2 regions of the Kribbella sp. NBC_01510 genome follow, and region 2 is predicted to be linked to the other one. Evidence: riboswitches for the same ligand, from Rfam matches in the RefSeq annotation. Region 2 holds a riboswitch; the other holds the start of a gene.

Region 1 (8,904 bases), 2.5 Mb from region 2:
GAGCAGCCCGGTTCTGATCCGGGTGGCGGCGCTCAACTGCTCGATCGACATGTCGGCCCGTTCCCGGGCCGCCGTGAGCTCGCTGCCGATGCTCACGTCCCCACCATCCTCTCCATCGCCCGGCGTATCTCCGCGGTCCGTCGACATCGCCATGCCGACAACCGGATCGTCGACATCAAGTCAACGGCCTTGGTGCGACGGGGTCACGGACGTATCAGAGTTGTTCCCTGACCGGACATCTGGCATTCGCCAGCATGTGCAGTGCCTGTACCACTTCCCCGTTCGACGGCCGAGCCGTCAACCCGAACGGTACCGCGAGCGAGGAGCCGGTCAGTCGACGGTTCGCATCAGTCGTCTTGCGAGTCGAACTCGGCATCACTCCCAGCACCGGTCCAGGATCCAGCAAATGAACGGCAATCCGGCCGTCGTCCAGCAGGTGGCGGCGCTGCAGCACCGTCACCTCGTCGATGTCCTCCCAGCGCGTCCCGATCCATTCGTGGCCGATCCGCAACCGGATGCCGACCTCGTCGGCCACCAGCATGTCCCCGACCGTCAACGCCCGCGCACAGACCACAGCCAGTACGGCGAACCCCGCCGCCGCGAACCATCGCAGGATGCCGGTGGGACTGGTGGATGCGGAAGTGGCGAAGCCCACCGCGACCAGCAAAGCCCCGAGGGCGAGCCCGCCGTGCACCTTCTGCGAGGCGCGGACGGTGAACGGCACCGGCTTGGGGTCGAGGTCGAAATGGTCCTGCCTGGGCAGTGCACTCGCGGCGGTCACGGGTCACTCTCCTCGGAGGGTGGTGATGAAGTCCTCTAGATCGTCCGGTTTGACCAGGACGTCCCTGGCCTTCGAGCCCTCACTGGGACCGACGACGCCGCGGCTCTCCAGGATGTCCATCAGCCGGCCGGCCTTCGCGAAGCCGACCCGGAGCTTGCGCTGCAGCATCGAGGTGGAGCCGAACTGCGTCGACACGATCAGCTCCGCGGCCTGCACGACCAGGTCGAGGTCGTCGCCGATCTCGTCGTCGAGATCCTTGCTCGGCCCGGCGACGGCGGTGACGTCCTCGCGGTACGTCGGCTCCAGTTGGGTCTTGCAGTGCTCGACGACGCCGTGGATCTCGGACTCCGTCACCCACGCACCCTGGATCCGCATCGGCTTGCTCGCGCCCATCGGCAGGAATAGGCCGTCACCCTGGCCGACCAGCTTCTCCGCACCCGGCTGGTCCAGGATGACCCGGCTGTCGGCCAGCGACGAGGTCGCGAACGCCAGTCGCGACGGCACGTTCGCCTTGATCAGACCGGTCACGACGTCCACCGACGGCCGCTGGGTGGCGAGCACCAGGTGGATGCCGGCCGCCCGGGCCAGCTGGGTGATCCGGACGATCGAGTCCTCGACATCGCGCGGGGCGACCATCATCAGGTCGGCGAGCTCGTCGACGATCACCAGCAGATAGGGGTACGCCGAGAGCACGCGCTCGCTGCCCGGCGGCGGCTTCACCTTGCCCGCGCGGACCGCCTTGTTGAAGTCGTCGACATGCCGGTAGCCGAACGCGGCCAGGTCGTCGTACCGCATGTCCATCTCGCGGACGACCCACTGCAGCGCCTCGGCCGCCTTCTTGGCGTTGGTGATGATCGGCGTGATCAGGTGCGGAATGCCCTCGTAGTGGTTCAGCTCGACCCGCTTGGGGTCGACCAGGATCATCCGCACCTCGTCCGGCGTGGCCCGCATCAGGACCGAGGTGATCAGCGAGTTGACGAACACCGACTTACCCGAGCCGGTCGCACCCGCGACCAGCAGGTGTGGCATCTTCGCCATGTTCGCGACCACGAAGCCGCCCTCGACGTCCTTGCCGAGGCCGGCCACCATCGGGTGGTGGTCGTTGCGCGCGGTCGCCGACCGGATCACGTCGCCGAGGCTGACGATCTCCTTGTCGGTGTTGGGGATCTCGATGCCGATCGCGGACTTGCCCGGGATCGGCGACAGGATCCGCACGTCGGCCGACGCGACCGCGTAGGCGATGTTCTTGCTCAGGGCGGTGACCTTCTCGACCTTCACCGCCGAGCCGAGCTCGACCTCGTAGCGGGTGACTGTCGGGCCGCGCGTGTAGCCGGTGATCTGGGCGTCGATGCCGAACTGCTCGAACACCTCGGTCAGCCGGTCGACCACCGCGTCGGACGCCTTGGTCCGGGCCTTGTGGACCGAACCCGGCTTGAGCATCTGACCGTCGGGCAGCGTGTACGTGATGTCGCCGGAGAGGCTGAGCTGCTCGACCCGCTGCGGGATCGGCGTGTGCGGAGGCGGCTCGGGCGGCGCTTCCGGCTTGCTGGGACCACCGCCGGCCCCGACGGCGATGCCGAGCCCCGGAGCCCCGGCCGCAGCGGCCGCATCACCGTCGACGTCGTACGCGTCCTCCTCAGGAACCGGAGCCGCCTTGGCCTTGCGGCCTCGCTTGGAGATCTCACGTCCCTCGAGCACCGGCGAGTCGTACGGCTTGATGGTCGGCTCGCCGTCCTCCTCCTGCGCGGCCTTGGCCCGGCGCTCCTTGCGGGTCAGCCGCACGGTGTCGTCGGTCGGCGCGGCCACGACGGACGGTGCGTCCTCCGGCAGCGCCGTACGCCCCATCAGTACGTCGAACGCCGCACGGAACCGCAGTGGGATCGCGTAGACCGGAGTGCCCGTGACGACGAGGGCACCGAAGATCGACAGCAGCACCAGCAGCGGTGCGGCGACGTACTGCGTCAACAGGTCCGACAGCAGGGACGAGACGACGTACCCGATCGCGCCGCCGGCGTCCCGCAACGAACCGTCGGCCGGGTTGCTCGGACGGGGCAGACCGTTGGCGATGTGGACCAGGCCGAGTACGCCGAGGGAGATGGCGGTCCAGCCGATCACCTGACGTCCGGCCGGGCCGTTGCGGTCCGGGTGACGCAGAGTGCGGATCGCGACGAACAGCAGCATCAGCGGGACGGCCCAGCCGAGCATGCCGACGCTGCCGCCGACGACGGTCCGGATGCCGTTGCCGACCGCGCCCGGGAGGTCCCACCAGATCGCGGCGGCCACGACGACCGCCAGGCCGATCAGGAACAGGCCGGCGCCGTCACGACGGTGCTCAGGGTCGAGTTCGCGGGCGCCGTGACCGATGCCGCGCACCATGCTGCCGATCAGATGCGCGATGCCGAGCCAGACTTTCACCACGCCGCGACCGAGAACGATCATGGCGGCCGCGAACGGGCCAGGTCCGCTGTTCTTGGGCGTGCTGGTCCGCGCGGCGGAGGATCCACCGCGCTTCGCGCTCTGCCCACGCTTCTGGGCGCCTGACGGCCGGGAGCGTCCACCAGCAGCCGAACGAGCCGAACTCGGCCGTTTGGCTGCCGACTTCTGCGCCCGCGCCGGGGAAGACGTGCGGGTCGCCATATCTAGCAGGCTACCCCGATTACCTCTCGAGTCCCACGTGTCACACGCCGATTACGCTGCCCCATACATAACGTCACAGCGCCGCCGCAACCGGGCTGCAGCCACAGACCGAGAGCAAGCGGTCGCTTCACGCCCCGGTGGTGCCGTCGAGTTGTTCGCGCAGCAGGTCGGCGTGACCGCAGTGGCGGCCGTACTCGCCGATCATGTGGATGTAGATCATCCGGAGCGTCGACTCGGTCCCGCTGAAGGTGAAGCGATCGTCGAGCGACCGCCCGGCCGCAGCCTCGTCCGACAGCTTCCACTCCGCGATCAGGCCTTCGCACGCCGCCTGTGCCTCAGCCGGATCGATGCGCTCGAAATCGGCGTCCTTGCCCAGCTCGGGAGCGAACAGGGGCTCAGCCGGCGACTCCGCCGCGAAGTGGATGCGGAACCAGATACGCTCCACCTTGGTGAGATGCCGGATGAGGCCGAGCAAGGAAAGGTTGGACGGCGGCGACGGCCGCTCGGCCAGCTGCTCGGCCGTCAGACCGGCGCACTTGTACAGCAGAGTGGTCCGGTAGAAATCCAGGTAGCCCCGCAGCAGTTCGGCCTCGGGTGCAGTCAGCGAGCCGTCCGGCCGCTCGACCGCTGGCGCCGTCCACGCCCTAGTCAACGTCATGCCGCCATCCAACACGCCCCGGTCGCGCGGGGCGAATCGATTACGGATTGACCGGCGGCGCCCAGCCGGGTCGCGGGATGAGACAGAACGGGTGACCGGCCGGATCCTCGTACACAGTGGCCGAGAGCTTGCGAGCGCCGAGCGCCAGGACCGCCGACCCGGCCGCGTCGAGGTCGTCGACCATGACGTCGAGGTGCATCTGCTGAGGACGTGTGGGGTCCGGCCACTGCGGGCGCTGGTGGCCGAGCGCACGCTGGAAGGCGAGACCTGACGTGTGGTCGTTGTCGGCGACCACCACCCAGCCGTCGCTCTCGTACGTGATGGGCTTGCCGAGCAGCGCCGAGTAAAAGCGCGCGAGCTCCAGCGGTTCCGGGCAGTCGATCGCCAGGTGATGCAGCCGTCCGATCATGGCAACAGTCTGCACGTCTCAGGATGTGTTTGGGAATCCCGGAATGTGAGATTGCCACTGGCGTGGACTGAGGGCTGTTCGTTACCGTTCTCGGCAGGTCATGAGTGCCAGCGCCAAGCCCCGGCTCGCTGGCCGGCAACCCTCCTCCGCGGTGGGGTGCCCCGGGTGAAGACCAGGCCGTGCGGATACGCCGCTCGGCAAGTGCGGACTTCCTGGAGCAGCAGCATGTCGATTCTCTCCATCCTCGAACCGGCCAGCGCGAGTACGCCGCGGCCGACGGTCACCCGGCTCGTCACCGGCAGCATCCCCACCACGGTCGGCTCGGACCTACTGGTCCCGCTGGCCGACGGCCGAGTCACCGACTACGCGAACTTCGACCACGGAGCCAGTGCGCCGTGTCTGGAGTCCGTCCGGGCCAGCGTCGAGGCGGCGCTGCCGTCGTACGCGTCGGTGCACCGCGGCAACGGCTATGCGTCCCGCATCACCACCCAATGGTACGAGCGCGCTCGCGCCGAGGTGCACGCGTTCGTCGGAGCCCGTGCCGACGACCAGGTGATCTTCACCCGCCAGACCACGGACGCGCTGAACCTGCTCGCCCAGGCCGTCCCGGCGGACGCGACCGTGATCGTCTTCGAGTCCGAGCACCACGCCGCGCTCCTGCCCTGGCCGGCCGAGCGCACCGTCCGCCTGACGGCGCCCGCCTCCCCCAGTGAAGCGGTGACCAACGTCGCCGACGCTCTGCGCACCGCGCCGGAGGGTCCGCGGCTGGTGGTCGTGACCGGCGCCTCCAACGTGACAGGTGAGATCTTCCCGATCGCGGAGATCGCCGCGGTCGCCAAGGCGCACGGTGCGCGGGTCTGCCTCGACGCCGCGCAGCTCGCACCGCACCGGCCGGTCGACATCGCCGCACTCGACGTCGACTGGGTCGCACTGTCCGGACACAAGCTCTACGCGCCGTACGGCGCCGGTGCGCTGATCGGCCGCGCCGACTGGCTCGACGCCGCCGACCCGTACCTGTACGGCGGTGGCGCGACGACCGCGGTCACCGGCGACACCGTGGTCTGGGCGACCGGCCCGGCGCGGCACGAGGGCGGCTCCCCCAACGTCATCGGCGCGATCGCCCTCGCCTCGGCGTGTGCCGCGATCAGCAAGCACCGCGACGCGATCGAGCAGCACGAGCGCAGTCTGCTCGCCCGCCTCCGGACCGGCCTGGCTCAGCTCCCCGGCGTCACGACGTACTCGATCTTCGGCGAGGACGCGGACCGCGTCGGCACTGTCTGCTTCACAGTTGCCGGTCTGAGCTCGACGCTCGTGTCAGCGGCACTGAGCGCCGAGTACGGCATCGGTGTCCGGGACGGCAAGTTCTGTGCGCACCCGCTCGTCGGTCACCTGCTCGCGGACTCCCCCGAGCACGGCACCGCGGTCCGGGCGAGCCTCGGCCTCGGTACGACGCGTGAGCACGTGGACCGGCTCGTCAACGCCGTACGGACGCTGGCCGCCGGTGGACCGCGGTCGGAGTACGAGGACACCGCGCACGGCTGTCAGCCCACCGACGACCCGCGGGACCTCCAAGCTCCTCGCATCTGGTAACGAACGCCGGCCCCTCCTACTGCTCAGGAGGTACAAGGCCTACATGGTGAGCAGCGAACGCCAGTAGGTCCGCCCATTCCGCCGCGACCATGGCGGCGGGTTTCCCGAAGCCGTGACCGGTGTTGACCTCGACGCGGGTCAAGACCGGTCCCGGACCGGACTGAGCATGCTGCAGCTCGGCGATGAACTTGTGACTGTGCAACGGCACCACCCGGTCGTCGTGATCGCCCGTGACCACGAGCGTCGCCGGGTACGACGTCCCGTCGCGCAACTGATGCAGTGGTGAGTAAGCCAGCAAATCCTCGAACTCCGACGCATCGTCCGGATGGCCGAAGTCAGAGGCCCACGCTGCGCCCACTGTGAACAAGTGGAACCGCAACATGTCCATGACGCCCACACCGGGCAGCGCGACCGCGAACAGGTCCGGTCGCTGTGTCATGGCCGCTCCCACGAGCAGACCGCCGTTGCTGCGACCGTGGATCGCGAGCTGCGCAGGCGTGGTCACCCCGGTGTCCCGCAGGTGCTCGGCGACCGCGATGAAGTCGTCGAAGACGTTCTGCTTGTTCTTGAGCCGTCCCGCGTCGTGCCAGTCGCTGCCGTACTCACCGCCGCCCCGCAGGTTCGCGATCACCAGCACTCCGCCGGCCGCGAGCCATGCCGGCCAGCCCGGCTTGTAGTCGGCCAGGATCGGGATGCGGAAGCCGCCGTACCCGTAGAGCAGCGTCGGGCGTGGGGCTGATGTGTCCAGGTCGGAGCGAGTGATCAGGAAGTACGGCACCTCGCGGCCCGGCTCGACGCGTCGCGTCACGGTGACCGACGGGGACGTGAATCCACCTGAGCCACGGACGAGCTCCGGCAACGCACGGACGACGCCCGACGACGTCGAGACGACGTACGACACCGTGGGATCGGTTGTGGTCGACAGGCCGATGAAGAGCTCGTCGTACTCGGGGCTGGCATCGAAGCCCACCACTCCCCCGCCCGGTACGTCGATGGCCCGCGCATCGGACCCGTCGAGCGCGAAGAGCGTCAACGCCGGTTGTGCGTCGACCAGCGTCAGGGTGGCCAGTCCGGCGGCAGTGCCGCGAACCGCCTGCAGTGTGGCCTCGCCTTCCGGGATCAGGTCGACGAACTCACCGTCCAGCGAAGCGAGCACGACACGACCACGGGAGGCGTCACGATCGGTCCGCAATACCAGCTGGTCGCCGGACATCCGCACGAACGCGATCTCATCGGCGAAGGAGTCCACCACCTTCACCGGCTCGCCGAAACCGTCGGACGTGATCGGAAAGACCCAGAGCCGAGCTCCGGGGTCGGTGCCCTCGGTGATGTGGACGACGAGGTAGCGATCGTCCTCCGACACCTCCGGCGTGATGAAGTAGCGGTCCTGGTCCGGGAAGCTCAGCACGAGCTCGTCATCCGACTGCGGCGTGCCGACCTTGTGCAGCATCAGACGCCCACCGGTGAGCGTCTTCGTTTCGGTCCCCTCACTGCGACCACTCGCCGGGTAGTGCAGATAGAGGTACGCCGAACTGTCGGGGAGCCACGTGGCTTCGCAGAACTTCGCCCCCGTGACCACGTCGTCCACAGGCGTGCCGGTGGCGATGTCGAGCAGCCGGAACGTCGTCCAGTCGCTGCCGCTCTCGTTGACGCCGTACGCGAGGTACTTGCCGTCCGGACTCACAGTGAACGAGCCCAGCGAGTCAGTGCCGTCGGCAGACAGCGTGTTGGGGTCGATCAGGACCCGGCCGCCGGCGAGCAGCGCGTCGAGGGACTCGGCGACGTACACGACATCCTGGGCCTGCGTGCCGTCGTTGCGGCCGACGAGGTACCAGCCGGCCTTCTTCGCCGGCACGCCGGCGCGTGGGCGCGCCAGGACCGCCGCCATGGTGGTCTGGAACCACTCGCGCTCCGGATAGCCGGAGAGCTCGGCCTGGGTGAACTCGTTCTGCCTGCGGACCCAGTCCCGGGTGTCGGGTGCGTCAGGGTCTTCCAGCCAGCGGTACGGGTCGGCGATCTCCTGCCCATGCAGCGTGTCGACCACATCGTCGCGGCGGCTCTCCGGATAGCTCATGCGGACAAACCTAACCGGACAGGACAACCTTCAGCCGCGGATGAGCGTCGTACTCACCTGCTCCGGTGGGCGGCATCCCGCGCAGGCGCCGGAGCCAGGTGAGTACGACGGGCCCCTCAGTGGTGGGCCGGGGTGATGTCCTTGGTCCAGAGGACCGTGCCGAACAGGTTGCGCAACGAGACCGTGAGGACTCCGGTGCGTGGGTCGATCGTGGTGTGGCCGAAGAACTGGTTACCGCTCGCCGGTGACTGGCTCGCGAAGTCCGCGGCCTTCGAGAACACGACCTGCGGGCCGAATGTGTCGTCCAGCGCGTTCGGCCCGAACGTACCGGCGTTGATCGGGCCGGCCACGATCTCCCAGAACGGGTCGAAGTCGGTGAACGCCGCACGGGACGGGTCGTAGTGATGGGCGGCCGCGTAGTGCACGTCGGCGGTCAGCCAGATCGCGTTGCGGACCTTGCGCTTCTTGAACTGGCTCAGCACCCAGGCGATCTCGTGCTCGCGACCACCCGGCGCACCGGCGACGCCGTTGGCGACGGCCTCGATCAGGTCGCCGTCCGGGACCAGCAGGCCGAGCGGCATGTCGCTGGCGATCACCTTCCAGGTCGCCTTCGACGCGGCCACCTCGCGGACCAGCCAGGCGGCCTGCTCGGCACCGAGCATCGCGACCGGGCCGGCGGTGGCGGGCGTCGGGTTGGCGCCGCGGTAGGTCCGCATGTCCAGGCAGAAGACATCGAGCAGCGGGCCGTAGCCGAC
Region 2 (8,904 bases):
GTCGTCGACGTACACGTTCACGAATCGGCGCAGCTCGCCCGACTCGTCGAGGACCCGGCCCTTGATGCCCGGGTAGGAGCCGTCCAGCGAGTCGAGCACCTCGATCAGCGTGGAGCCCTCGGCGGACACCTCGGACACGCCCTGGGTGTAGGGCCGCAGGATGGTCGGGACGCGAACGCTCACACTCACTGCAGGCCTGCCTTCACGAAGGCGTCGTACGACGCGGGGATGGTCACCTTGGGGCCGACCCGGTCGGCCACAGCGTCGAGCGTCTTCAGCCCGTCACCGGAGTTGATGATCACGGTCTCGGCCTCGGGGTCGAGCTGCCCGGTGGCGATCAGCTTCTTCAGCGTCGCGACCGTCACCCCGCCCGCGGTCTCGGCGAAGATGCCCTCGGTCCGGGCCAGCAACTGGATGCCCTCGATGACTTCCTCGTCGCTGACGTCCTCGATCGCACCACCGGTACGGCGGGCGACGTCGAGCACATACGGTCCGTCAGCCGGGTTCCCGATCGCCAGCGACTTGGCGATGGTGTTCGGACGGACAGGCTTGACCACGTCGTGGCCGTCCCGGAACGCCTGCGCCACGGGCGAGCACCCGGTCGCCTGAGCGCCGTACACCTTGTAGTCGGTGGCGTCGACCAGGCCGAGCTTGCCGAGCTCGGTGAAGCCCTTGTCGATCTTGGTCAGCTGCGAGCCGGACGCGACCGGGATCACGATCTGCTGCGGCAACCGCCAGCCGAGCTGCTCGGCGATCTCGAAGGCCAGGGTCTTCGAGCCTTCGGAGTAGTACGGCCGCACGTTCACGTTGACGAACGCCCAGCCCTCCTCCTCACCGGCGATCTCGGAGGCCAACTTGTTCACGTCGTCGTAGTTGCCCTCGACGGCGACCAGGGTCCCGCCGTACACGGCGGTGGTGATCACCTTCGGGCGCTCGAGGTCGTGCGGGATGAACACGACCGAGCGGATGCCGGCGCGGGCGGCGGCCGCCGCGACGGCGTTGGCCAGGTTGCCGGTGGAGGGGCACGCGAAGACCGTCATGCCGAGCTCGCGGGTGGCGCTCAGGGCGGACGCGACCACGCGGTCCTTGAAGGAGTGGGTCGGGTTGCCGGAGTCGTCCTTCACCCAGAGCTTGCGCAGCCCCAGCTCGCGGGCCAGGTTCTGCGCGTCGACGAGCCGGGTGTAGCCGGGCTCGGTGTTCGGGAAGCTGGCCACGTCGACCGGGACGGGCAGCAAGGGCTGGTAGCGCCAGATGTTCTTGGGACCGGCCTCGATCTGCGCCCGCGTGATCGTCGGGTACTCGTACCCGACCTCGAGCGGACCGAAGCACTCCATACAGGCGTAGAACGGACCGAGCGGCGACTTCGCCCCGCAGGCGCGACAGCTCAGGTGCGTACCGTTGCCGAAGGCACCTTCGCGGATCGTGTGGGTGGCGGCGGTCAGGCTCATGAGTGAGGTTCCCCTCTCATCTTCCCCGGAACCGGATCTCGGCACGGGACGGATTTGGCACCGTTCCGCCGCGAGGGCCCCGGACTGGGGCCTCAACGGGGAGGGTTGCCGGGACTTCAACGGGCCGTTTCCCTCAGTCCCTCTGGATGAGCTCCCCCGAGATTACCCAATAGGGTCCATATTGTGTCTTCCGTTCCCACTATCCGAGACGCTCGATCTCAGCCCTGCAGCTCCGGGAAGGCTCGAGCGCTCAGGGAGTCCGGCCCCGACGCTGGTCGAGCATCCGCATCATCGGCGTCGCCGCGACGCCGTGAACGACCACGCTCAGTACGACGGTGAAACCGACCGTCGCCCACAACCAGGGCAGGTCGGTGTGGAACGCGGCGCCGGCGTACGCCAGATAGAACACGGACCCGACACCACGCACTCCGAATGCGGCCGTCACCCATCGTTCGGAGCGGCGCATCGGAGTCCCGGCCAGCGCGACCCACGCGGTCACTGGTCGGATCACCAGCACCAACAGCAGCCCCAGCGCGGCGCCGGCCACGGTCAGCGGGCGGAGCAGTCCAGCCGTGATCGCCGCTCCGAGCAGCAGCAGAATCCCCCAGGTCAGGATGTGCTCGAGCTGCTCGACGAATCCGTGCAGTTCCTCGTGGAAGTCGTGCTGCCGCTCGGCAGCCCGGAGCGCCAGCGCCGCGACGAACACGGCCAGGAAGCCGTAGCCGTGGAGCACCTGGGCGAGGCCGTAGACACCTAGCGTCATCGCGAGGGCCAGCACGGGTTCGCGCGAGTCGGCCAGGCGGAAGGTCCGCGATGGCGCGGAGAAGGCCATCCGGCCGAGCAACCAGCCCACGCCCGCACCGACCGCCACACCGATCGCGATCCGGCCGACCAGGTCCCAGGCGAACCACTCGAGCGCCCAGTTACCCACGGATCCCTTGGTGACCGCGAACACCGCGGCGTACACGAACGGGAAGGCCAGACCGTCGTTCAGACCCGCCTCCGAGGTGAGTGCGAAGCGGACCTCGTCGTCCTCCTCCGGCTCGGCGCCCGCGCCGGTCGACGGCCCCTGCACCTGGACGTCCGAGGCGAGCACTGGATCGGTCGGGGCGAGGACTGCGCCCAGCAGCAGCGCGGTCGCCGGGGCCAGCCCGAGCAGCCAGCCGGCGCCGGCCACGGCGGCGATGCAGGCGGGCATGGCCACCAGCAGGAGGCGCCAGGTCACCATCCACCGGCGCCATCCGATCGGCCGGTCGATCGCCAGTCCGACGCCCATCAACGCGACCAGGATCGTCAGCTCGGCGAGATGCTTGACGATCCCGGTCTCCACGATCGGGCTCAGGTGGGTACGGTCGACGGCCAGGCCCAGCAGTACGCCGGCGCCGAGGAACCCGATCGGCGCCGAGACGGCGTACCGGCGGAGCATGCGGGGCAGGATCGCCCCGAGCAACAGGGCCAGCCCCGCCACCAGGTAGAGCCCGTCCCCGTTGATCGTCATGGTGGCGATCCTGTGCCCCTGGCGGAGTTACCTCAAGCGATGCGTTGCGCCGGGCGTGTGCGTGGGCAGCGCCATGCGCGGGCCGTAGCGGGGATGGCCGATGCCGGTGAGCTCCAACAGGCGCTGGACGCGGAAGCGATGACCGCGGTAGGGCTCGATGAGTTCGGCGCAGCCCTCGTCGTCGAGCTCTTCGCCGATGAGGGCGTAGGAGACATCGCGGGACACGTGATAGTCCGCGAACGAGAACGCGTCGGCGTCGCCGTGGGCGCGCTGCCGCACCTCGGCCGCGGTCCACACCCCGACGCCCGGGAGTGATCGGAGCCGCCGCTCGATCTCGGCCGAGTCGGTCAGCTCGAGCGTCCGCTCCAGCGCCTTTGCTCGCGTCGCCGCTGTCACGACCACGCGGGACCGGCGGTTCTCCACGCCGGCCCGCAGCCACTGCCACGACGGGATCAGCCGCCACTCCTCCGGCGCCGGCGGCACCATCATCACGCGGCCGTCCGGCGCAGTCGGGCCCGGCGCGGGTTCGCCGTACTCACGGAGCAGGACGCGCCAGGCGCGGAAGGCCTCCTTGCCAGTGACGACCTGCTCGATCCCGGCGGCGGCCATCGCCTCGAACACCGCCCGCGTCCGCGGCACCCGGACATGCGGGAACCGCCGCGCCGCGTCCACCAGCGCGCGGTGCTCCGGCAACGGCTCGAACCCGTCCCAGCTGTCCGCGTCGCCCAGCAACTCCGGCACCCCCTCGAGCGCCCACGCAGCCCCCGGCCCCCAGGCCTCGGCCTCCACTTCCCCGGCGTACGGCGTCAGCCGCAACAGCACCGGTCCATCCGGCGTCCGAGTAGCCCGCCACACGGTCCGTCGCCCCGGATCGAACACGTACGCCGGGTCGCCCGGCCCCTTCCGCAGCCCTCCGATCACCGAATGCGGATCCACCACCCGCCCAGCCCGCCAGACCCGCACCACCGAACTCACCCGCCAAGTCTTACTCACCCCACGGACAACTAGCGGATCGGCGTCGCCACCCCGGCCAACCGCTCGCGCATCCACGGGTAGGGATCGACCAACGGCTCGCGGGTGGAGAGTGCGTTCTGCACGAGTTCGGCGAGGCGATCACCCATCACGTAATGCCGCCCTTTGGTCTCACCGACCGAGCGCAGCAGCCCCAGTTCGGTGAGCCTCGCCAGGTCGCGGCTGGCTGTCCGCTCCTCGATGCCCGCTCGGCGGACGTACGTCGAGCGGCGCATACGGAAGCCGAGCGACGCGTCGAACAGCTCGTCAGCGACGCGCTCCGCCAAGCCGAACTGCGAGATCAGCTCATCGAAGGCCAGCCACAGCTTGCCCGCCTCCCGGTACCGCCGCCGTACCGTCTGCGCCTGGATGTGATGCGCGCGCAGGTTGAACTTGACCCAGAGTGCGGCCGACCGATCGGGATGCCACGCGCCCGCGCCGGTCGCGGCCAGCACTCGGTAGTAGTCCTCGGTGTTGCCGCCCAGCCACTCCTCGATGCTGGAGAATGCCGGCTCGCCAATTCCTCCGCGGGACAAGACAAGCGTCTGCAGGGCTCTGGCCATCCGGCCGTTGCCGTCCCGGAACGGATGGATCATCACCAGGTTCAGGTGCGCCATCGCCGCGTCCACGAGGGGATCCACCGCTCCGTCGGCGTCCAGCCCGGCCATCAGCTCGGCCACGAGATCGGGCACCTCGTCCGCGGGCGGACCCTCGTAGACGTTCTCGCCGGTGGTCTCGTCATGCACGTAGACGACACCCTGCCGATAGCTGCCCGGGCTCTTGGCCAGGTCGTGGCTCAGCATCATGAAATGCATGCCACGGACGGCCGACACGTCCAGCCGGAAGTCCGCGTCCTTCGCCATCGCCAGCACGTAGCCGAGCGCCTGCCGGTATCCCCGGATCTCGGCGAACGTAGGTTCGTCAGTGCTCAACGCCTCCTCGTCATCCAACGCGGCCACCGCGTCGTCGAGCTTGACGTCGTAGCCCTCGATGCTGTTGGAGCCCTGGATCGCCCGCGCGAGCATGCTCCGCCGCAGCCCGCCGGCCCAGCGCCGAGGCACGCGGAGGATGTCCGTGAGCTCGGATCGGAACGCGTGGATCTGCTCGAGGACCTGTCGATCCTCGAGATCCGGCTCCGGCGTGCTGAAGATGGTCACTGTCCTCGATGTCCCGATGTCCCGATGTCTCAATGTCTTAATTCTTAGGACATCGTACGCCGAGGTCCTAATGATTGCGACATCGAGACAAAGCGCAGTCACCGAGCCGATACTGAGGCCCATGACCGGGTGGCAGCGGGTGAAGGTGGTGGGGAACTTCGTCAACCTGACGACCTTGGTGGGGCTTGCGGTCGGGGTGATCGGGCGGGCCCGGGTCAGTCGAGGGCCGCGGGGGTTGTACTTCGCGAACGGGTACAAGCTGGGGTTTCCGATCGCGGGGGCGTTCACGATCGGTAACGTCGTCCTGAGCAAGAACGAGCGCACGTACTTCGACGACGCGGCGCTGGTGCGGCACGAGGAGCGGCACTCGTGGCAGTACTTCTGCCTGCTCGGGTTACCGATGTTCCCGCTGTACGTCGTCGGCGTGGTGATCTCGTTCCTGCTCACCGGCGACCCGGCCTCGCGCAACCCGTTCGAGCGACTGGCCAGCCTCAAGGACGGTGGCTATGTCGAACGGCCGATCCAGCCGATCGGCAAGACCGTGACGCAGGCGTTCAGCGTGCTGCGATCGCGTCCGAAAGGGCCGTGAGGACAGTCACCACACCCGTGGGGTCGTCCACCACGATGTCCGCGGCCTGGATCAGCTCGGTCGCGTTGGACGAGCGAGTGGCCAGCAGTACAGCGCGCAGCCCGGTCTTGCGATGCTCTTCGACCGCCCGGAACGCAGCCAGGTCGCCCAGGTCGTCACCGGCGTACAGGATCGACCGGGCACCTGTGGACTCGATCAGCCGTCGGAGCGCGACGCCCTTGTCGATACCCGGTGGCCGGAGCTCCAGGACCAGGTTGCCGGGCTCCAGGCGCAGCTCGGTCGACTCAGCCAGCTCGGTCAGCGGCGTACGCAGTCTGTCCAGCGCACCGGTCGGGTCGGCGAGCCGGCGCGTGTGAACGGCCAGCGAGCTTTCCTTGTCCTCCACGTGGGCGTCCGGCACGCCAGCCTGGCGCAGCAGCTCCGGCAGCCGGGAGCGCGCTTCGGCAACACCGGCCGGGACCGGGTCACTGGTCACCATCCCGGTCGCCGCGTCCCACCGCTCCAGCCCGTAGTGCCCCAGTACGACGAGGCTCCCGAGGCCGGGATGGCCCGTCACACCGGTGAGCTCGGTCGCCACGAGCGCCGGACGGCCGGTGACGATCGCCACCTGCTTCACCGAGCGGGCCAGCCGGGCCAATGCGTCGAGGGAGCCCTCGACCGGCCGGGACATGGCCGGATCCTCGACCAGCGGCGAGAGTACGCCGTCGAAGTCGGCGGAGATGACCGCGGTGGCCGGGTCGGCGACGATCGCCTCCCACCCCTCGCGACCGGCGTCGGTCTGGATGACCGGAGTACTCATCCCGCGTAGTCCGAGGTCAGGATCACGGTGAGGCGGTCCTTCTTCATGTTGTCCAGCGCGCCCTTGGTCCGGCTGACGCCGATGTCACGGGCGAGCTGGTTGGCGGCGTCGAGCATGCCCGGCGGGTAGTAGACGGTGCTCTCGGCGATCTTGCCGTGCCAGTTGTCGGCACCGGCCACGGTCCAGCCCGCCTGCCGGGCGCGGCCCGCGACCGAGTCGGCCAGGCCCTTCCGCGGGGTGTTGTTGTAGATCTCCGCGGCCGGTCGCTCAGCCGGCGGGATGGTCGTCGGCTGGGTTGCCGGAGGTTGGGTCGCCGGCGGCTGGGTCGGCTGCGAGCTCGGCTCGGTGGTCGGCGCGGTGGCCGGCGTGGACGACGGGGCCTGTGTAGGCGTGGTGGCCGGCGCGGTCGGCTTCGACGACGGCCCGGGGATGCTGGCGGCGATCGTCGACGGCCCGGACGTGGGCTTCGTGCTCGGCTTCGGGGTGGTCGCGCCCGCCGGCTCGTCGGCCAAGCTGTCGTGCCCGCGCGTACCGAACAGCACCAGGAGACCGGCCACGATCGCGACGACCGCAGCCACAGCGACGAGCGACGAGAGCACCTGCCCCCGGTCGTCGCCCTTCGGGCGGAACATGGTCAGACCTCGATACCCAAGCGGCGTGCGGAGCGGGCGCGCTGACGGGCCGCGCGGAGGCGGCGCAGGCGCTTGACCAACAGCGGGTCGTGAGCGAGAGCCTCGGGCCGGTCGATCAACGCGTTCAGGACCTGGTAGTAGCGGGTGGCCGACATCTGGAACTGGTCCCGGATCGCCTGCTCCTTGGCGCCGGCGTACTTCCACCAGTGCCGCTCGAACGCGAGGATTGCCCCGTCACGCTCGGAGAGTCCGGCAATGACCGGCGGCGCAGCTTCGGCGGGGCCGGGAGAGCTGGCGTTGGCGCTGTCCATTGGCTGGTAACTCCTGTGCGGTCGGTGATCGTCCGTCCGCACTCCACACTACGGGTTGAACAACAGCGATGTCATTCACCGTCGAACGACACGAAGCGTGTCGTTGAGCGGACAGCCGGGCGCGGTCAACTCTGGCAGGATGAAAGGGGTGAGCTCAACTCTCTCCAGCGTGGCGCTGGTTGAAGAGCTGCAGGCCAAAAGCCGTGAGGTGGACCCGCTGGTCAACGCCATCTGCACGCCCAACCCCGCCGCTCTCACCCATGCCGCCCAACTCGACACGGAGCGTGGCGAAGGCCGGGTCCGTGGCCCGCTGCACGGTGTACCGGTCCTGGTCAAGGACAACATCGACACCGCCGACCTGCCGACCACGGCCGGCTCCCTGGCGCTGGCCGATCAGCCACCGCCACCGGACGACGCCCCACTGGTACGGCGGCTCCGTGAGGCGGGCTGTGTCGTCCTGGGCAAGACCAACCTGAGCGAGTGGGCCAACTTCCGCGGCTCGGCGTCCTCCTCCGGCTGGAGCGCGTACGGCGGTCTGACGCGCAACCCGTACGCCCTGAACCGCTCGGCCGGCGGCTCCTCGAGCGGATCGGGCGCAGCGGTCGCAGCAGGGCTCGCCGACTACGCGATCGGCACCGAGACCAACGGTTCGATCGTCTGCCCGGCCGCACTGAACGGCATCGTCGGCCTGAAGCCCACAGTGGGCCTCATCCCGCAGCAGGGCATCGTCCCGATCTCACACTCGCAGGACACCGCCGGACCGATGACCAGGACCGTCACCCAGGCGGCAGCCCTGCTGTCGGTGATGACCGGTAGCAGGACCGACTACACAGAGCATTGCCGTGGTGCCGACCTCCGCGACATGCGGATCGGCGTACCGCGCGGTCCGCTCTGGGGCTACTCGATCGGCCTCGACCAGCTCACCGAGCAGGCGCTGGAGACGCTCAGCCGCAGTGGAGCCACCCTGGTCGACCAGCTGTCGTTGCCGACGCCTGGTGGCGACGAGGACCAGCTCCAGGTGCTGGCCCACGAGCTCAAGGTCGACATGACGGCGTACCTGGCCACCCGGGCGCCCGGCGGTCCGCGGACACTGGACGACTTGATCGCGTTCAACCGGGAACATGCGGACGTCGAGCTGCAGTGGTTCGGCCAGGAGCTGTTCGAGCGGGCCGCAGCCACGGAGGGGCTGAGTTCCCCGATCTATGTCGCCTCCCGGTTGACGGCTCTCCGGGCCGGCCGGGACGGGATCGACGGCCTGCTCCGGGACAACCAGCTCGACGCGCTGGTCTGCCCGTCGTACTCCCCGGCCTGGACCATCGACCTGGTCAACGGAGACCACGTGCTCGGCAGCTCGTCCTCCCACGCCGCCCTGGCCGGCTATCCGCTGCTCTCGGTGCCGTCCGGGCTGGTCGCCGGATTGCCGGTCGGGATCACGTTCAGTGGCACCGCGCGGAGTGAT

What was found. A riboswitch is a leader RNA that binds a small molecule or an ion and turns the genes downstream of it on or off. The one in region 2 is predicted to bind S-adenosylmethionine.
Region 1: linked by a shared signal. The riboswitch ahead of OG558_RS29860 (aminotransferase class V-fold PLP-dependent enzyme) and the one ahead of thrC (threonine synthase) in region 2 are both predicted to bind S-adenosylmethionine.

The regions. Positions count from the first base shown of each region.
Region 1 covers NZ_CP109418.1:6,006,652-6,015,555, reverse strand. Annotated here, with positions in the region: gene OG558_RS29885 (helix-turn-helix domain-containing protein) at 1-96, opposite strand, end outside; gene OG558_RS29880 (hypothetical protein) at 215-781, opposite strand; gene OG558_RS29875 (DNA translocase FtsK 4TM domain-containing protein) at 785-3,418, opposite strand; gene OG558_RS29870 (DinB family protein) at 3,546-4,076, opposite strand; gene OG558_RS29865 (VOC family protein) at 4,117-4,485, opposite strand; SAM riboswitch class IV at 4,582-4,695, shown strand; gene OG558_RS29860 (aminotransferase class V-fold PLP-dependent enzyme) at 4,711-6,075, shown strand; gene OG558_RS29855 (prolyl oligopeptidase family protein) at 6,092-8,149, opposite strand; gene OG558_RS29850 (alkaline phosphatase D family protein) at 8,266-8,904, opposite strand, start outside.
Region 2 covers NZ_CP109418.1:3,479,693-3,488,596, reverse strand. Annotated here, with positions in the region: gene OG558_RS17355 (ubiquitin-like small modifier protein 1) at 1-189, opposite strand, end outside; gene thrC (threonine synthase) at 186-1,448, opposite strand; SAM riboswitch class I at 1,462-1,601, opposite strand; gene OG558_RS17345 (cation:proton antiporter) at 1,699-2,946, opposite strand; gene OG558_RS17340 (DNA-3-methyladenine glycosylase 2 family protein) at 2,974-3,921, opposite strand; gene OG558_RS17335 (Fic family protein) at 3,951-5,114, opposite strand; gene OG558_RS17330 (hypothetical protein) at 5,236-5,703, shown strand; gene otsB (trehalose-phosphatase) at 5,669-6,502, opposite strand; gene OG558_RS17320 (LytR C-terminal domain-containing protein) at 6,499-7,134, opposite strand; gene OG558_RS17315 (DUF3263 domain-containing protein) at 7,137-7,445, opposite strand; gene OG558_RS17310 (amidase) at 7,585-8,904, shown strand, end outside.